4 regions of the Rothia sp. LK2492 genome follow, and region 3 is predicted to be linked to each of the others. Evidence: riboswitches for the same ligand, from Rfam matches in the RefSeq annotation. Region 3 holds a riboswitch; each other region holds the start of a gene.
What was found. Region 3 has a riboswitch for S-adenosylmethionine ahead of VVR27_RS06400 (ABC transporter ATP-binding protein). Riboswitches for the same ligand answer to the same signal wherever they lie in the genome.
Positions count from the first base shown of each region.

Region 1: it holds a riboswitch for S-adenosylmethionine, as region 3 does, so the genes downstream of both, VVR27_RS02540 (nuclease PIN) here and VVR27_RS06400 (ABC transporter ATP-binding protein) in region 3, are expected to answer to the same signal.
Region 2: it holds a riboswitch for S-adenosylmethionine, as region 3 does, so the genes downstream of both, VVR27_RS05825 (methylenetetrahydrofolate reductase) here and VVR27_RS06400 (ABC transporter ATP-binding protein) in region 3, are expected to answer to the same signal.
Region 4: it holds a riboswitch for S-adenosylmethionine, as region 3 does, so the genes downstream of both, VVR27_RS03260 (bifunctional o-acetylhomoserine/o-acetylserine sulfhydrylase) here and VVR27_RS06400 (ABC transporter ATP-binding protein) in region 3, are expected to answer to the same signal.

Region 1 covers NZ_JAYWLX010000002.1:78,225-82,152, reverse strand. Annotated here, with positions in the region: gene VVR27_RS02555 (DUF6350 family protein) at 1-881, opposite strand, end outside; gene VVR27_RS02550 (SDR family NAD(P)-dependent oxidoreductase) at 983-1,756, shown strand; gene VVR27_RS02545 (plasmid stabilization protein) at 1,773-2,213, opposite strand; gene VVR27_RS02540 (nuclease PIN) at 2,210-2,410, opposite strand; SAM riboswitch class IV at 2,446-2,573, opposite strand; gene VVR27_RS02535 (SNF2-related protein) at 2,813-3,928, shown strand, end outside.
Region 2 covers NZ_JAYWLX010000004.1:59,885-63,812, reverse strand. Annotated here, with positions in the region: gene VVR27_RS05845 (aldo/keto reductase) at 1-75, opposite strand, end outside; gene VVR27_RS05840 (trypsin-like serine protease) at 196-483, opposite strand; partial or broken gene VVR27_RS05835 (trypsin-like peptidase domain-containing protein) at 523-750, opposite strand; gene VVR27_RS05830 (hypothetical protein) at 839-1,174, shown strand; SAM riboswitch class I at 1,183-1,273, shown strand; gene VVR27_RS05825 (methylenetetrahydrofolate reductase) at 1,378-2,289, shown strand; gene metE (5-methyltetrahydropteroyltriglutamate--homocysteine S-methyltransferase) at 2,327-3,928, shown strand, end outside.
Region 3 covers NZ_JAYWLX010000004.1:197,124-201,051, forward strand. Annotated here, with positions in the region: gene VVR27_RS06395 (aliphatic sulfonate ABC transporter substrate-binding protein) at 1-433, opposite strand, end outside; gene VVR27_RS06400 (ABC transporter ATP-binding protein) at 519-1,316, opposite strand; SAM riboswitch class I at 1,322-1,414, opposite strand; SAM riboswitch class IV at 1,592-1,694, shown strand; gene VVR27_RS06405 (LLM class flavin-dependent oxidoreductase) at 1,787-3,199, shown strand; gene VVR27_RS06410 (glucose-1-phosphate adenylyltransferase family protein) at 3,375-3,928, shown strand, end outside.
Region 4 covers NZ_JAYWLX010000002.1:238,616-242,543, forward strand. Annotated here, with positions in the region: gene VVR27_RS03255 (S9 family peptidase) at 1-1,926, opposite strand, end outside; SAM riboswitch class IV at 2,227-2,341, shown strand; gene VVR27_RS03260 (bifunctional o-acetylhomoserine/o-acetylserine sulfhydrylase) at 2,448-3,791, shown strand; gene VVR27_RS03265 (homoserine O-acetyltransferase) at 3,810-3,928, shown strand, end outside.

The DNA.
Region 1 (3,928 bases), on a different contig from region 3:
ATCACACCAGCGTCGGTGCCGGTCAAATCAATCGATGTACCGGTGCCCAGAGCAAAGCCAGCCCCGGAGCTCCACGCCATGGCGTATATAACAAAATTAGGGATGAGACCCAGCTGCAACAGAGTCAGAGCAGTACCGCCCACAGCCCCAGCACGCAGGGTCTGGTAGAGGGCGATAACATCATCCCAGTGCCAGAAAACAGTGAGCGCCAACAGCAGGGCCCCGCCAGCTCCCAGCGCCAGCACACTCACCAGAGCAGCACGTACCGCTGCCCAAATGTAAGAGCCAGCCCAGCGGGAATACTGGCTAAATTTCTTAACCCAGTCGGCAGCATTCACACCAATCATGGCAGCCAAGGAGCCTGACTCCGCGTAACCACCGGCTAGGACACCCAGCGCCACTACCCACAGGGGAATAAGCGCCGCAAAAACCGGCGAGGTGGCAAAGTAGTCGCCGGTTGAAAGCGCACTAATAGCTACGCTAACCAGCGCGTAAGCACCCATACCGCCCAGTAGTGGCTGCCAGAATTGCCCCTCATAGGAGGCCCTCGCCAAACGCCTACCCGAACGGTAACAGAGCGCTAAAGGTATCAGTGTCAGCCCCAGAGGCATAAGACTCATCGTGCCCGAAATCGCCGAGAATGCACCCTGCGTTGGGATGTCCATAGCCAGTGGAACACCGTGCACCAGCAACCAAGTATGGCCGGCTACCGAGGTAGCACCGGCAAAGGTGCTGTTATCAAAACCGTTGGTATACCAAACAGCTGCCAACAAAAAGACAACGGCCAGGTAACTCAGCGCTGCAACGAGGGCAAGCTCAACGGCACCCTGCAACCACAGGGGCATGGGTAAAGAACGCGGGGGGCGGGCTGGTGTTTTCATCGCTTTTATCATGTCATGTTTCGTTTGCTGATACCCAAGCGCTCGGCGCCTTTACAGCAAGTTCCCCGAATGATGTTGAGCATGTTAGGTAAAGTGCACCTATGAGCATTGACCCATCCTACGTTCTGATTACTGGTGCCTCAGCTGGCATCGGCGCCGAATTTGCGCGCCAGTACGCCGCCGCCGGTTACCATTTGGTACTGACAGCTCGCAGGGTTGGCCCGCTGCAAGAGCTGGCTGAAAACCTGCGGGCGGAGTGCGGTGTCACCGTTGAGGTGCTTCCCGCTGACCTGCTCAATCCCGATGATTTAGAGCGCCTGGTAGCCCGTTTACAGCAGGATGAAGCTCCGGTGGAAATTCTGGTCAACAATGCAGGCTTCGGTTTAGGCAGCTCTTTCGACGCTGCCACTGCCCAGCAGCACCTTGCCCAGGTGGATGTTCTCGCTAAAGTTCCGTTGCTGCTCATGCACACCGCTATCACTACCATGCTGCCCAGGGGCAGGGGGCGCATCATTAACGTCGCCTCGGTGGCAGCCTTCACCCCCGGCGGCACCTACTCAGCGGTCAAAAGGTTTTTAGTCTCTATCTCAGAGTCAGCCAACCTACAGTACGCGCCGCGCGGCATCACCGTCACAGCCGTCTGCCCGGGTCTCACCCGCTCAGAATTCCACGATGCCATGGGGCAAGCAGCCCCTTCTCTACCTGGTTTTCTCTGGTTGACCCCGCAGAGGGTAGTAGCGGATGCCACTGCTGCTAGTCACCGGGGCAAAGCGCTCTGCGTGCCCTCAGTACCCTACAAAGTTGCGGTGAGCCTCACCAAGATTCTGCCCCGGGCAGCGGTGGCCAAGCTGATTGCGCGCACACGCAACTACTAGAGGAACAGCAGGGATGTCATGAGGCGCCTTCGAGCCAGGGATTTGAAGCGGGCACGCCCCAGCTGCGGTAGACCTCCGCCTTAGATGAGATAATTTCAAGCTCATGTACCGCCGCTGTGGCGCTCATCAGACCTTCCAGAGCAGCGGTTGGCAATGGGGTGGACGCCGCTGAGCCCACCGCGTGTAACTTAGGTTCGGCGTGCCGTCCGGCCCATTCCAGGGAGACTCGGGCGTCCACGTCCAGCACGTGATCGTTAAAGCGGTCGGTGAGCTCAGCCAACCAGCGGTCTGTCTCGGGGTAGGGGTAGAGACCCTTTAGCTCACCAAGGCTCAGCACCGAAATGTAGAGGGTGCGGTAGGAGCTGCGGCGCAAAAATGCCACCACAGTGGGGTGCGGGTTTACCTTGCGGATTTCGGCAAGGACGTCCGAATCAAGAAGAAGACCTACCTGGCTCATGCAGCTTTCAGAACACCGTATTCAGTAGCAGGGATGCCGCTCGGGTTAGGAGCCAGCAAAAAATTCAGGAACTCGCTACGCTCGTTCGAAATACGAGTGTAGTCCTGAATACTCATCGCGGTAAAACCACCGCGGGCAGGTACAGATGCAGCAGAGATATTCTTCTGGACAGAGATGTGGGGGCGAGCATTTGACATGGTGCCTTTGCGCGTAAGGTGCGCGTTCCTTTCATAACGTGCTCTTGTCTACACCAAACAGCGCCGATATGCGCGATGCAGACCGCTTCGTCATCCGAGCCACCCGTGAACATGGGGTTGGCGTTCAACTAAAGTCGGAGCTTAGCAGTTGAAACTCTTGAAGCTGGTTAAAACTGTAACCTACACCGGCCCAGCCTGTAAACAGGTTTCTCACCATTTGGTTGAGCAAATCAAGACCGATAGCTACCTGTCCACCAGCTGCACCCTTTGCTTCTGCGATAAGCTAGAAGACTAGGTTCATTCAGAAGTCGAATGCGCTCGTTTCCGCCCACTAAGTGGAGCTTCAACGATTAGCCGCTTTTGAATTTGCCCCGGTTTATTAGATTTCGCACCGAGGTTACTGTGTCATCCGCTTCTGCTTTCCCCGAGATTCCCGTGACTGCCCCTGCCTTGATTCGGCAAGTGGGTCACGGGGCCTATACGCGCGGTCAGCGGTATATGCGCGATGGTATGGTGGTGCGCTACACCTACGATGAGGGTGCCCGGACGCTGACGGGTCAGGTGGCTGGTAGCGGTTCAACGCCTTATGAGACGACCGTGATCTTTCCGGCTGAGGTGCTGGCCGGGTCATCATCTTTCACCTCGTATTGCTCTTGCCCGGTGTCCCATAACTGCAAGCATGCGGTGGCTCTGATGCTGACCGCCATTGACCGGTCTGCTAAGGCAAAGAAAGCGCTGACTGCTAGCTCTTCAACCTGGCGGTCTGCTGCTGAAAACGAGGTAACTTCTCTCCCGGTGGAGGACAAGCAAAAGCTGGTGGCGGACTTGCGGCAGCAGATGGCTCAGAGGGAAGCCGAGCTGGCGCTCCCGGCTGGTGACCCCACCGAAACGGTGCCGCCTGCTCATGGGACAGCGCCCAAGTTACCTGCCTGGCGCAGGTCTCTTGCCTATTCTCTCTCTAGCCGGCCGAGCTTTGATAGCAGGACGCACGGGGTCTCCGGCGCCCTGGATTTACGGCTGGTGGTGCCGGGTAAGTACGGCTGGAGCAAAAATAACGGTGCCCCCAAGATTAGTTTGGAGGTCCGCCCGGTCATGATGGGTGCCCGCGGCAAGTGGATTAAGGGTGGGCTGACCTGGGAGAAATTCTCTGGCACAGCAGCCGGGGCGTCCGGCACGGGCTTACTCCCCGAGCATGCCAGCTGGTTTACCGAATTCTATGCGGTCATTCGCGGTTCTCAGTCCATCTATTCCTCACACCGCGAGTGGGCATCCATTTCAAACGTTGATTCCTCTCTGCTCTGGCAGCTCTTGCGGTCCGCAGATGAGTTGAATTTGCCTATCCTGCTCGACGGACAAGAGGCAGGTTTAGCGGTAGCTGACGAGCCTGCGGTAGAGCTCAGCCTTGAAACAGTACCTGAACGCGGCAGTAGCAGCGATGCGCTGCGCCTTACCCCCATTCTGCGCTGGGGTGGCTACACCCTGCCGGCCAACCTTACCCACAAACTAGGCGTCACCCGC
Region 2 (3,928 bases), 140 kb from region 3:
CAAGTTGTTACAGCCCAGGCCAACGGTCGATACGGTCAGGCCGCTACGGCCTACTTGGCGATATTCAATGCTCATACCTCTACCCTAGGTATAAGCCTTCAATCTTACAAAACCCGGTGGTACTCAGGGAAAAAGTCCCTGAGTACCACCTCGTAGAAAGTTAAGAACAACAGATTAGAGGGTATGAAGTAGGGCCTAGTTTATGGTGGCAAACTCCCCAGTATCAGCAACTCCCAGAGCGTTTACTCCTGCGGTATGTTGAATCCAGCTTGCAGCCTGACTCAGCAAAGCATAGTTAGATTGAGCGTTGATATTACCGCCTGGGGAAAGATCACCGGTGGAGCATACAGCTACAATTCGGCCATTAATCACCAAAGGTCCACCCGAGTCCCCTCGGTTTGCTGCACCAGAGACACCCCGCAGTTGAGCTGCGGGACCACCATAGGTATCAATTGAAGGACCCTCTACCTGCACTGTTGCCATACGTAGGCTAGTCGTAGGTTGGTCATAGGCCCCCAGCCCTTAACCAACGATAGTTCCAGTATCACCAGTGCGTGGACTGTAGCTAACATCCAACCTAGGGTAGCTTGGAAGAGAAACTGGTCGGTCTAGTTGAACCAAGGCAATATCTCCACTGTGAGCCGCATAGACTCTACTGGCCCTGACGGCTGTACCGGGGTTGAGCTGGTCATTGGAGTGATAGACCTGCATGTTGGAGGCACCATCGATGCAGTGTTTTGCTGTCAGGACCCATTGTGCGTTGAGTTATTCACCGGTACAACCGCTGATTCCATTGCTGCCGGTCACATTGAACCGAAGCTGGACAGCCCAAGGGCTCGTGGCTACTGAACCACCAATAATATTCGGAGTCGCACCAGAATTCGTATCTGTACGCGTTTCAGCCGTAGCCACTGCTACGGAGCTGAAGGAAATTGCACATGTCGCGGCGAGCACGGTGCAGAACTTTCTAATCGAAACCATGATTATAAAACCTTTCAAGAAAAGTAAGAAAAAAGCTCCACTCTCACTCAAAGAAACCGGTGCGACCTTTACATACCATCGCAATAAAGCCCGAAATATTACTGTCATGTGTCTCAACACACCCGACACAAAGTCAAAAAGCTGCACAGAGCGGCGGTTTCTTGCCAGCGCCCTGCCTGCGCTTTTAGTGTAGAACCATCAAACCTATCCAGAGCGACCGAGAGACCTAGCTCGATGACGTCGCAGCAACCACCCCTGACGGGAAAGGTGCTCCTGCTAGGACCGATAGAGTGCATCACCAGCGGTCCACCCACCGCACTGTGTGGCGCCCTCCCGCCACCAATGGGAGCGGCTACCGCATTCTTTCGGGTCCACCCAACGACCTGTAAGGAAACCATGAGTACCTATACACCGGCGCTCTCCTACGAACTCTTCCCACCGCGAAGTTCTGCCAGTTGCGAGAATCTGCTGACGACCATCGACCAGCTGGCGCCCACCAACCCCGACTATGTGTCGGTGACCTACTCCGGCGACCGGGCTCGTAAGCAGAAAACCCTGGCCCTGCTAGACCATCTGGTCCACGAAACCCAGCTCACTCCCCTGGCTCACCTCACCTGTGTGGGGCACACCGCCGAGGAGCTGGAAGCTGCTGTTCGCTGTATTCTGGCGATCGGCGTCCGCGGATTTTTAGCCCTGCGCGGCGACCTGCCACCGGGCAGCACGCAGGCCCCCGATATCCCCTTTGCCCGGTCCCTGGTTGACCTCATTCGCCAAGTTGAGACCCAGGATTTTGCCCACCTAGCAGCAGGACGCGTGGCGGTGGGGGTAGCTGCTTACCCCTCTCGGCACCCGGAGTCCAGCTCGGAACTGCAGGATATTGAAATTCTGCTCTCCAAGGAGCGGGCGGGGGCTGACTTCGCTATCACCCAGGTTTTCTTTGAGGCGACCCGCTACGAATCCCTGGTGCAGCGGGCCCGAACCGCGGGGGTAACCCTACCCCTGATTCCGGGCATCATGCCGGTCACCAGCCTGCGCAGGCTCACCACGCTCTGCTCACTAGCGGGCCTGCCCGTGCCCCAGCAGCTGGCCTACGACCTTGAAACCGCGAGCGGGGATGCCCAACGGCACCGTATCGGGGTGGAGTTCGGCGTCCGCCTGCTCCAAGAATCCCTCGACGCCGGTGCCCCCGGCATCCACTTCTACACCTTCAATGAACACGCAGCGGTGCTGGACGTTCTCGAGCAGGTCAACCTGCCCCGCTACAGCACCCGCTTTGAAAACCCCCTGGCCGAACTGACCTACGCCTAAAAATATCGGCCCAAAGACCTTATAGAAAGACACCACCATGACCACTGTTTTCCCCACCGCAACCATCACCGGCTACCCCCGTATCGGCGCCCGCCGCGAACTCAAGCGCGCTGTTGAAGCCTACTGGGCGGGTAAGTCCAACCAGAACGAACTGAAGCAGACCGCCCAGAAGATTCAGCAGGACGCCTACCGCACCCTTACCGAACGCGGCCTGACCGACGACTACGCTATTCCCGCGGACTTCTCCTTCTACGACCAGGTACTCGATACCACCCGCCTCTTCACCGCCCTGCCCGCCCGTTTCGAGTCGGTACGCGACGACCGCGGCCTGATCGACCTGGACGGCTACTTCGCCCTGGCTCGCGGCACCGAGCACCTGCCCCCGCTGGAGCTGACCAAGTGGTTCGACACCAACTACCACTACCTGGTGCCAGAAATCGGCCCGACCACCGGCTTTACCCTTAACACTGAAGCCCTCGATGACCTGCTGGCAGCCGCGGAGGCGGCGGGGACGTCCGCCCGCCCCAGCATCACCGGCCCCCTCACCTACCTGCTCCTGGCAAAAGCTGAGGACGGCTCCCCCGCCGACTTCGCGCCCCTCGACCGTCTAGCAGACCTGTTGCCCCTCTACCGAGAACTGCTCGCCCACCTGGCCGGCCGCGGTGTGCGCTGGATTCAGTTCAACGAGCCCGCCCTGGGTGCTGACCAGGCTGTGAGTGAAGCCGAGCTGGCGCAGCTCATTGAGAAGACCTACGGGGAGTTCACCCAGCTCTCTGACCGCCCCTCCCTGCTGGTCACCAGCCCCTACGGCAACCTGACCGGTCTATTGGAACCCCTGGCTACCTCGGGCGTAGAGGCCCTGCATCTTGACCTGGTATCTACCGGTTACGATCAGGACGCCCTCGCCCGCCTCTTCGGCGGCAATTCGGCTCCCCTGCTGGTGGCAGGTGTAGTGAACGGCCGCAATATCTGGCGCAACGACCTGGCAGCCTCCCTCCACACCCTACAGGCAGTGGGAGCGGCGTCCGTCTCGACCTCGACCTCCCTGCAGCACGTGCCCTACGACCTTGACCTGGAAACCGGGCTCGACCAGAAGCTCACCAGCTGGCTGGCCTTTGCCCACCAGAAAGTCAGCGAAGTTGCCCTGCTCGCTCGAGGGCTCGCCGAAGGACCAGAGGCTATCGCCACCGAGGTTGAGCAGGCCAAGGCAGCGCTGGCAGCGCGCGCCCAGTCCAGCGGAGTCAACGACCCCTGCATCCGCGAGCGCACCCTCTCCATTACCCCCGAGAACTACGAGCGTCCGTCCGCTCGGGTGCGTCAGCAGGCCCAGGAGGACCTGAATCTGCCCCTGCTGCCGACCACCACCATCGGGTCTTTCCCGCAGACCGGTCATATTCGCTCCCTGCGTGCGGACTACCGCAAGGGTGCGCTGACCAGGGAAGAGCTCGATACCCACCTGCGGGAGGAGATTCGCTGTGTGATTGACTTCCAGGAGCGCCTGGGGCTGGATGTGCTGGTACACGGTGAAGCTGAGCGTAACGACATGGTGCAGTATTTTGCGGAGAACTTCGACGGGTTCGCGCCGACCGAGCACGGCTGGGTGCAGTCCTACGGCTCGCGCTGTACCCGCCCCTCGATT
Region 3 (3,928 bases):
CCAAGTCTGCAACCGAGGTAATACCGGAGTCGGGGGTGGTGACCAGAGCAGCCCATTCAGGCTGGGAGTAGAGGTCAATCACCTGAATGGGGGAGCCGTTCGACCGGGCAAGGAGCGCCGCTGACCCGGCGGTTGAGCCGACGTCAAGAACCCCAGACCGCAGAGCCTCATTAGCCTTATTCGATCCCGCTGACTGCACCCATTCCACGGTCTTACCCTCATCCTGGAGAGCAGTCTCTAGCCACCCTTTTTCCTTGATGATGAGGGAGAGCGGGTTATAGGTGGCGTAGTCGACAGTGATTGTGGTGTCCGCGGCTGAGGCTGGAGCTGAGGCTTCAGGAGCTGCGTTTTCACCTGCCAGGCAGCCGGTCAGTAGCAGGGCGCCAGCGGCCAGGAGGGCGGAGGATTGGGCGAAACGAGAAAAGATTGACACGGGGTTTCCTTGAAATGTCGTAGTGTGTGGGTGCAAGAAGCAAAGGCCAGGGGGGCAGATACCCTGTAAAGGAGAGGGCTGGTACTTAGTGCTCTTCGACGCCGAGCTCAGCCAGCAATTCTTTGCGCAACAAAGCGAGGTCTAAATCCCCGCGATCACGGGGCCGGTGCCCGGGCACCTCAACCGTTCGGGTAATCGTGGCAGGCGAGTGCGGATCAGGTGTGCCTAACACAATTACGCGATCTGATAGGTAGAGAGCTTCTTCCACATCGTGGGTGACCAATAGGATGGTTGCGGGATCCTGAGCATGAATATCCAGCAGCAGATCCTGCATTTTGATACGCGTCAGGGCATCCAGCGCACCAAAAGGCTCATCGAGCAGCAGGACGCCGGGGTTACGCGCTAGTGCTCTCGCCAGGGATGCGCGCTGCGCCATGCCTCCTGAAATCTCGCGGGGGCGATGCGCCGCATAATCCCCCAACCCCACCAGCCGCAAGAGGGCATCAACATGCTGCCGAGCGTCGTCCTTAGGGGTGCCCTTGGGTAGGCCCAGAGCCACATTCTTAGCAATAGACCGCCAGGGTAAAAGCCTGGGCTCCTGAAACCCAATGGCTACCCGTGAATCTAGGCCACGAACGGCAGCGCCGTCGATGGTGACCTCACCCGCGCTGGCTGCTTCCAAACCAGCCGCTACACGCAGCAGCGTTGATTTACCGCAGCCTGAGGAACCAATAATCGAAATAATCTCACCCGGATAGGCGGTGAACGAAACACCTTCGAGGACCGTGTGGACTGCCCCGCGCTCGCCGGCGAAGCTCTTAGCGATGCCCGAGAAGTTGATGTCACAGGCGGTGAGGGTGTGCTTTAGCGTGAGTGTGCTCATTGCTTTCTCCATCGTTTCTTGGCGTTAGCACCGGTCCCTATGGTGGGTGGTTGCTGCGACGTCGTGGAGCCAAGTCTCTCGGTCGCTCTGGATGGTTATCGGTGGCTTTAGCCTATGGGCGCGGTGCCTGAAAATCTAGCCTGTGACGCCTCTTAACGTTTGTGACGCTCCGTGACGGCCCGCCGTCCGTAACAGAACTCAACCCGGTTCACAGTGTGAAACAGAGTCCCTAAACTTTGCCTCAGCGCCCCCTCACCTCGTTAGACTAAAACCGTGATCATGAGACCCAACGCTAAGCTCTGGCTCGTTGGGCGGCAACCCTCTCCCGTAGCGGGGTGCTCCAGATGAGGATCCGGCAGATAACTGCAAGTACGGCGCAACTAGGCGCCACCTTCACAAGAGGTTAGGCGTCATTTTTGTATCGCTAGCCAGGCACGGGGTGTGAGGGCTGACCCGAAAGGCACCGGTTCATGACCGAGAAGAAGCGTATCGTTGTCAACGCGTTCGATATGACCACCACCAGCCACCAGAGCTTCGGCACCTGGCGTCACCCCCGCAACCGTGCGGATGAATACAACACCATCGAATACTGGACTGATCTGGCAAAGGTCTGCGAAAAGGGCCTCTTCGACGCTATCTTCATCGCCGACGTGGTGGGCGTCTACGATGTCTACAAGAACTCGGTGGCCGATGCCCTGCGCGACGGCGCGCAGGTTCCGGTGGGCGACCCCTTCCTGCACATTTCAGCCATGGCAGCGGTTACCAAAAACATTGGCTTCGGCGTCACCGCAGCTGCCACGTACAACCAGCCTTATACCCTGGCACGGTCCTACTCCACCCTTGACCACTTGACCCGCGGCCGCGTGGGCTTCAACGTGGTGACCAGCTACCTGGCGTCAGCTGCTGAAAACCAGGGCCTGCCAGCTCAGATCCCACACGATACCCGCTACGAGATCGCAGATGAGTTCTTGGATGTTTGCTACAAACTTTGGGAGGGTTCCTGGGAGGACGGCGCGGTGCTGCGTGACCGTGAAAATGGTATCTTCGCTGACCCCACCAAGGTGCACCCCATCGAGCATAAGGGGAAGCATTTCACCGTGCCCGGTATCGCCCTGTCTGAGCCCTCACCCCAGCGCACTCCGGTTATTTTCCAGGCGGGCGCATCATCCCGCGGCCAGCAGTTTGCTGGAAAGCACGCCGAGGCTATTTTCATCACCGCCCTGCGCCCCCACTTGACCAAGGTGCTGACCGGCCGCATCCGCGACGCTGTTGAAGCAGCGGGCCGTAACCGTGATGATGCCAAGATTCTTGCCATGCTCTCGGTTGTGGTTGATGAGACTGACGAGAAGGCGCAGGAAAAGTTCGAGGAGTACAAGAAGTACGCCAACTTAGAAGCTTCTCAGGCAATTATCGGCGGCTGGAGCGGTGTGGATCTCTCCCAGTTCGATGAGGACGAGGCGCTCAAGTACGTTGAGACCGAGTCGATTCAGTCCTTCCTGACCCCCTTCACCCTACAATCCAAGGATCGTGACTGGACGCGTCACGATATCGCTGAGCACTGCGCTACCGGCGGCATGGGCGAGGTCATCGTGGGCTCACCCCAGACCGTTGCCGATGAGCTAGAACGCTGGATTGACGAGGGTGGCCTGGACGGAATCAACCTTGCCTACCATGTTTCCCCGGGTTCCTTCGAAGACTTCGTGGAGTTCGTGGTGCCCGAACTGCAGAAGCGCGGCCGCTACCGCACCGCCTACGAAGGTTCCACCCTGCGGGAGAACCTCTTCGGTGAGGGCATCACCAAGGTGGCAGATACCCACCCGGCTGCAGCCTACCGCGGCGCCTACGTTGGTCAGCGCAGCGCCGCGGACGGCAACGTCCGCTAGGACAAGCTGACCGAAACGCCCCCGTGCGTCACCGGGAATCATCAGGAAACCTTCAAAAGTGTGGATGTGGAGTAAGACCGTACTTTTGAAGGTTTCTTTTGCTGTGCTCAGAGGCCTAAAGTGTGCGAGTATGGCTAGTACAAAGATGTGTACTTACTATTGAGAGTGGGTTGCCGTGTCAGATCCCTTTCCGCATACTCAGCAGCCGCCGACGGTCGCCCTGGTACTTGCCGGTGGCCGGGGGAGCAGGCTCTCGCCGCTGACCGATCACAGGTCTAAACCGGCTATCCCTTTCGCAGGTATCTACCGCATGATTGATGTTGCCCTGTCTAATCTGGCGCACTCTGGGCTGCGTCACGTCTGGGTGGTGGAGCAGTACCAGCCCTTCACCCTCAACCAGCATCTTGCCGGCGGACGCCCCTGGGACCTGGACGGCACCCGCGATGGTTTGCGTATTCTTCCGCCGGTTCAGGGTCATGCTGTGGATGGTTTTGCCAGCGGTAACGGGCACGCTCTCTACCAGCAGGTGCCTCTGCTGGAATCGGTGGGTGCACGGAACGTGATAGTGATGAGCGCAGACCACCTCTATCAGCTGGACCTGCGCCCGGTCCTTGAGCAGCACGATGAGCTTGGCTCTGACCTCACTATTGTGACGACCGAGATTGATGAGGACGCCTCCCGTTACGGGGTGGTGCGCACTGATGGTCAAAAGGTAGTTGCTTACGACTA
Region 4 (3,928 bases), on a different contig from region 3:
GTTTTCGTAAGGGCTGTAAGACTTCATATAGTCGTAAACTTCACGGTTCTCGATGGGGTTACCCCATTCTTCCCATTCCAAAGCAGAGAGCGGAAGCTCTGGGTCGAGAATGGTAGTAAGGGCGTCCACGAAGGGAACCTGGGCTAGGCAGGCTTTGTACTTCTGCGGCGCCATATTTAGTACGGCCCCCATGAGCAGACCGCCGGCAGAACCACCCATAATACCTATCCGTTGTTCGTCCACCCAGGGGAGTGAGGCGAGAAAGTCGGTGGAATCAATGAAATCTGTGAAAGTGTTCTTCTTGGCTAGTTTCTTGCCTTCGGTGTACCAGGACCGGCCCATCTCGCCACCACCGCGGATATGAGCAATCACAAATACGGCACCGCGGTCGAGGACGCTCAGGCGGGCTACGGAGAAGTAAGGATCCATTGAAGCTTCATAGGAGCCATAACCGTACTGAATCACGGGGTGCGGTTGTGTCTTATCCACATCAGCTAGGTGCATGACAGAAAGAGGAATCATGGCGCCGTCGGCAGCTGGCGCCCACATGCGATAAGCGGTGTACTGATCACGCTCGTAGCCCAGAACCGGCGTTTCCCGGCGTAGCACCAGCTCATCGGTATCAGGGAAGTAGTCATAGACACTGCTGGGCGTGAGGAAGGAGGTGTAGTTGAGGCGAATCACCGGGGACATAATGTTCATCCCTGAACAGGAGGAAGTGTAGAGCTCCTCACTAAAGCCGCCGGGCTGAGTGAACTCGATACCGCGGGGGTCGCCTACAGCGAGCTGATGTGACAGTGAGCTGCGGGGTGCAACAAAGACCTTAACCGTGGTGTTCTCTCGCGCCATGACCGCAAGGTGGTTGCGCGAGAAGCTAACGCTCTCGATGCGTACATCGTCGCGGTGCGGCATAAGAGCCACCCAATCAGCCCGCAGACGCTCAAAAGGTACATAGGCTTCGGGGAGAGGTGCTATGACGATTTCTGAGTTGGGCGCATCAAAGTCATGGGTGAGCACCAGGTAGGCCCTTCCATCGACATCGATGATGTCGGTGCTGTATTCAACCCTTTGCTCCCTACTAATAATCAGCGTGGGCTCTACCTCGCCTAACTCATGAATATTGACCACGCGGGTCTCAGTGTACTCAGAGTTACCGGAGGTCATCACCACGTGTGTACGGGAGGACGACATCCCCGCTCCCAGCCACATGCCCTGATCCTCTTCGGTATAGAGAGCAATGTCATCAGCCGGGCTACTTCCCACTCGATGAGCACGAATCTGATAGGGGCGCCAGGAATCATCGGCTACAGCATAGATAAGGTGGTTAGCGCCCGAGGCAAAGAAAGCTCCGGCGAAGATATCTTCAATCTTTTCATCCAGCATCTGGCCGGTTTCAAGGTTTTTGAAGTGCTGGGTGTAGCGCTCATCGCCGGTGTCATCGACTCCAAAGGTCAGCAGTCGTCCGTCGCGAGTAACCTGGAAGGAGCCTAGTGAGAAGAAAGGTAGGTCTCGCGCAAACTCGTTGCAGTCCAGCACCACTTCTTCACCCTCAAGCGGCTGACCGGGCACCACCTGCGGTGGTGTATAACGCTCAACAACGCTGCCTTCTGTTAGGGCAGGCACCCGGCACATAATGGGGTACTGCTCGCCGGCTACCGTCCGATTGAAATACCACCAGGCACCCCTGCGGGAGGGAACGGACATATCCGTTTGCTGAGTGCGGCCTTTAATCTCTTCAAAAATAGCGTCGCGCAGAGGCTGCTGGTCAGCGGTAACCCCATCGGTGTATGCATTCTCTGCTGTGAGATGGGCAAGCACCTCTTCGCTCTCTTTATCACGCATCCATTCGTAGTAATCAATGAAAGTATCGCCATGATGAGTGCGCTCGCTGGCGATGCGTGGGGGACGGGGTGGGGTGAGCGTCATGAGATGCCTTTCTGATGGTTTCTTCTCCAGTCTAGTGGAGAGAGGTTTCCCCGTAAGAGCAGGAGCGGGCGGACGATGAGCGCGGCCAAGCTAGTCGGGGCTGGGGTGAATTGACGAGTGAGCGCTAGCGAACCCTGCGAGAGGGGCAGCTTGAACGCGCTCCTAGACCGTCCGTGGTCTTAATCCAAACTGGGTAAGGGTAAGAGTTACACCTGCGTAATTTTTGCAACAAATGAAACATGCTGACATCTTGCAGTCTTTTCTTGACGCCATGAAACCCGCTAAGGAAGACTAACAACAGGTCAAGAGCGCCAGCACTAAGCCTCAGCTAGCTGGCCGGCAACCCTCCACCTGCGGTGGGGTGCCCTGAGTGAAGACCTGACACATCCCAGACGGGTATGTGTAAGCGCGGGACCGATGTGCCATCTCCTTCGGTGCATCACCTTCCGGTAGACCGGGAGTTACGGCATGCGGCCCCACCTTGCGAGATATTTTCCTCACTAGAGACTGGAGCTACCAACATGACGACCTCACAGAACATCCCCACTCCCAGCAAGCCTGCCGGCTGGAAATTTGAGACCCAGCAAATTCACGCTGGTCAAGAACCTGACCCGGTCACCGGGGCACGCGCTTTGCCGATTTATCAGACCACCTCTTTTGTCTTTAAGGATTCACAGCAGGCAGCTAACCGTTTTGCTCTCTCTGAGCTGGGCCCCATCTATACCCGTATTAATAACCCCACCCAAGAAGCGGTAGAAAACCGTATCGCGGCCCTAGAAGGCGGAGTGGGAGCGCTGTTGCTCGCATCTGGTCAGGCAGCCAATACTTTCTCGATTCTCAATATTGCCGGGGCAGGGGATCACATCGTTGCCTCGCCCTCTCTTTACGGCGGTACCTACAACCTCTTCAAATACACCCTGGCGAATCTAGGCATTGAAACCACTTTCGTTGATGACCCCGCAGACCCCGAAAGCTGGCGCGCTGCCGCCCGCCCTAACACCAAAGCTTTCTTTGGGGAGACCCTGCCCAACCCTCGCGGGGACGTGCTGGATATTGAACCCATTGCAGATGTAGCTCACAGCGTAGGTGTTCCCCTTATCGTGGATAACACCGTAGCAACGCCTTATCTGCTGAACCCCATCAAGCACGGTGCTGATGTTGTGGTGCACTCTGCGACTAAATATCTAGGGGGCCACGGAACCTCTGTGGGTGGTGTCATCGTGGACGCCGGCACCTTCGACTACGGTGCTTACCCCGAAAAATACCCCATCTTTAATCAGCCCGATGAGAGCTACCACGGCCTGGTCTACGCCCACGACCTGGGCAAAGACGGCGCCTTTGGCGTCAACCTCTCTTACATTTTGAAAGCCCGCGTGGCCCTGCTCCGTGATTTGGGAGCATCAATTTCTCCGACCAATGCCTTTAACATAGCGATCGGGCTTGAGACCCTGTCACTACGCATGGAGCGACACGTGCAGAACGCTGCTGCAGTTGCCCGCTTCTTATCTGAGCATCCCGCGGTTGAATCGGTGGTTTACTCGGGTTTGGAAAGTTCACCCTACTACGGGCTGTCTCAGAAATACCTGCCCCGCGGCGCCGGTGCAGTCCTGGGCTTCACTCTCAAAGACGCGGATGCTCCCACCGCCCAAAAATTTGTAGATGCGCTGTCCTTACACTCCCTCCTGGTCAACATTGGCGACGTGCGCAGCCTGGTCGTACACCCGGCGTCCACCACGCACAGCCAATCAACGCCAGATGAGCTAGCCGCCATCGGCATCAATCCCGCCTTTATTCGCCTCTCGGTGGGTATTGAACATATCGATGATATTTTGGCTGACCTCGAACTAGGCTTTAACGCGCTCTAAAGTACGAAAGGTAAATCGATGACGATTAAAGCCTCGACCACTGATACCGCTGCTGGCACCCGTGTGGACGGCGTACTTAAGTACGCCCAGATCGGCGACCTAGCCCTCGAAAACGGTGAAACTCTGCCCGACGTTGT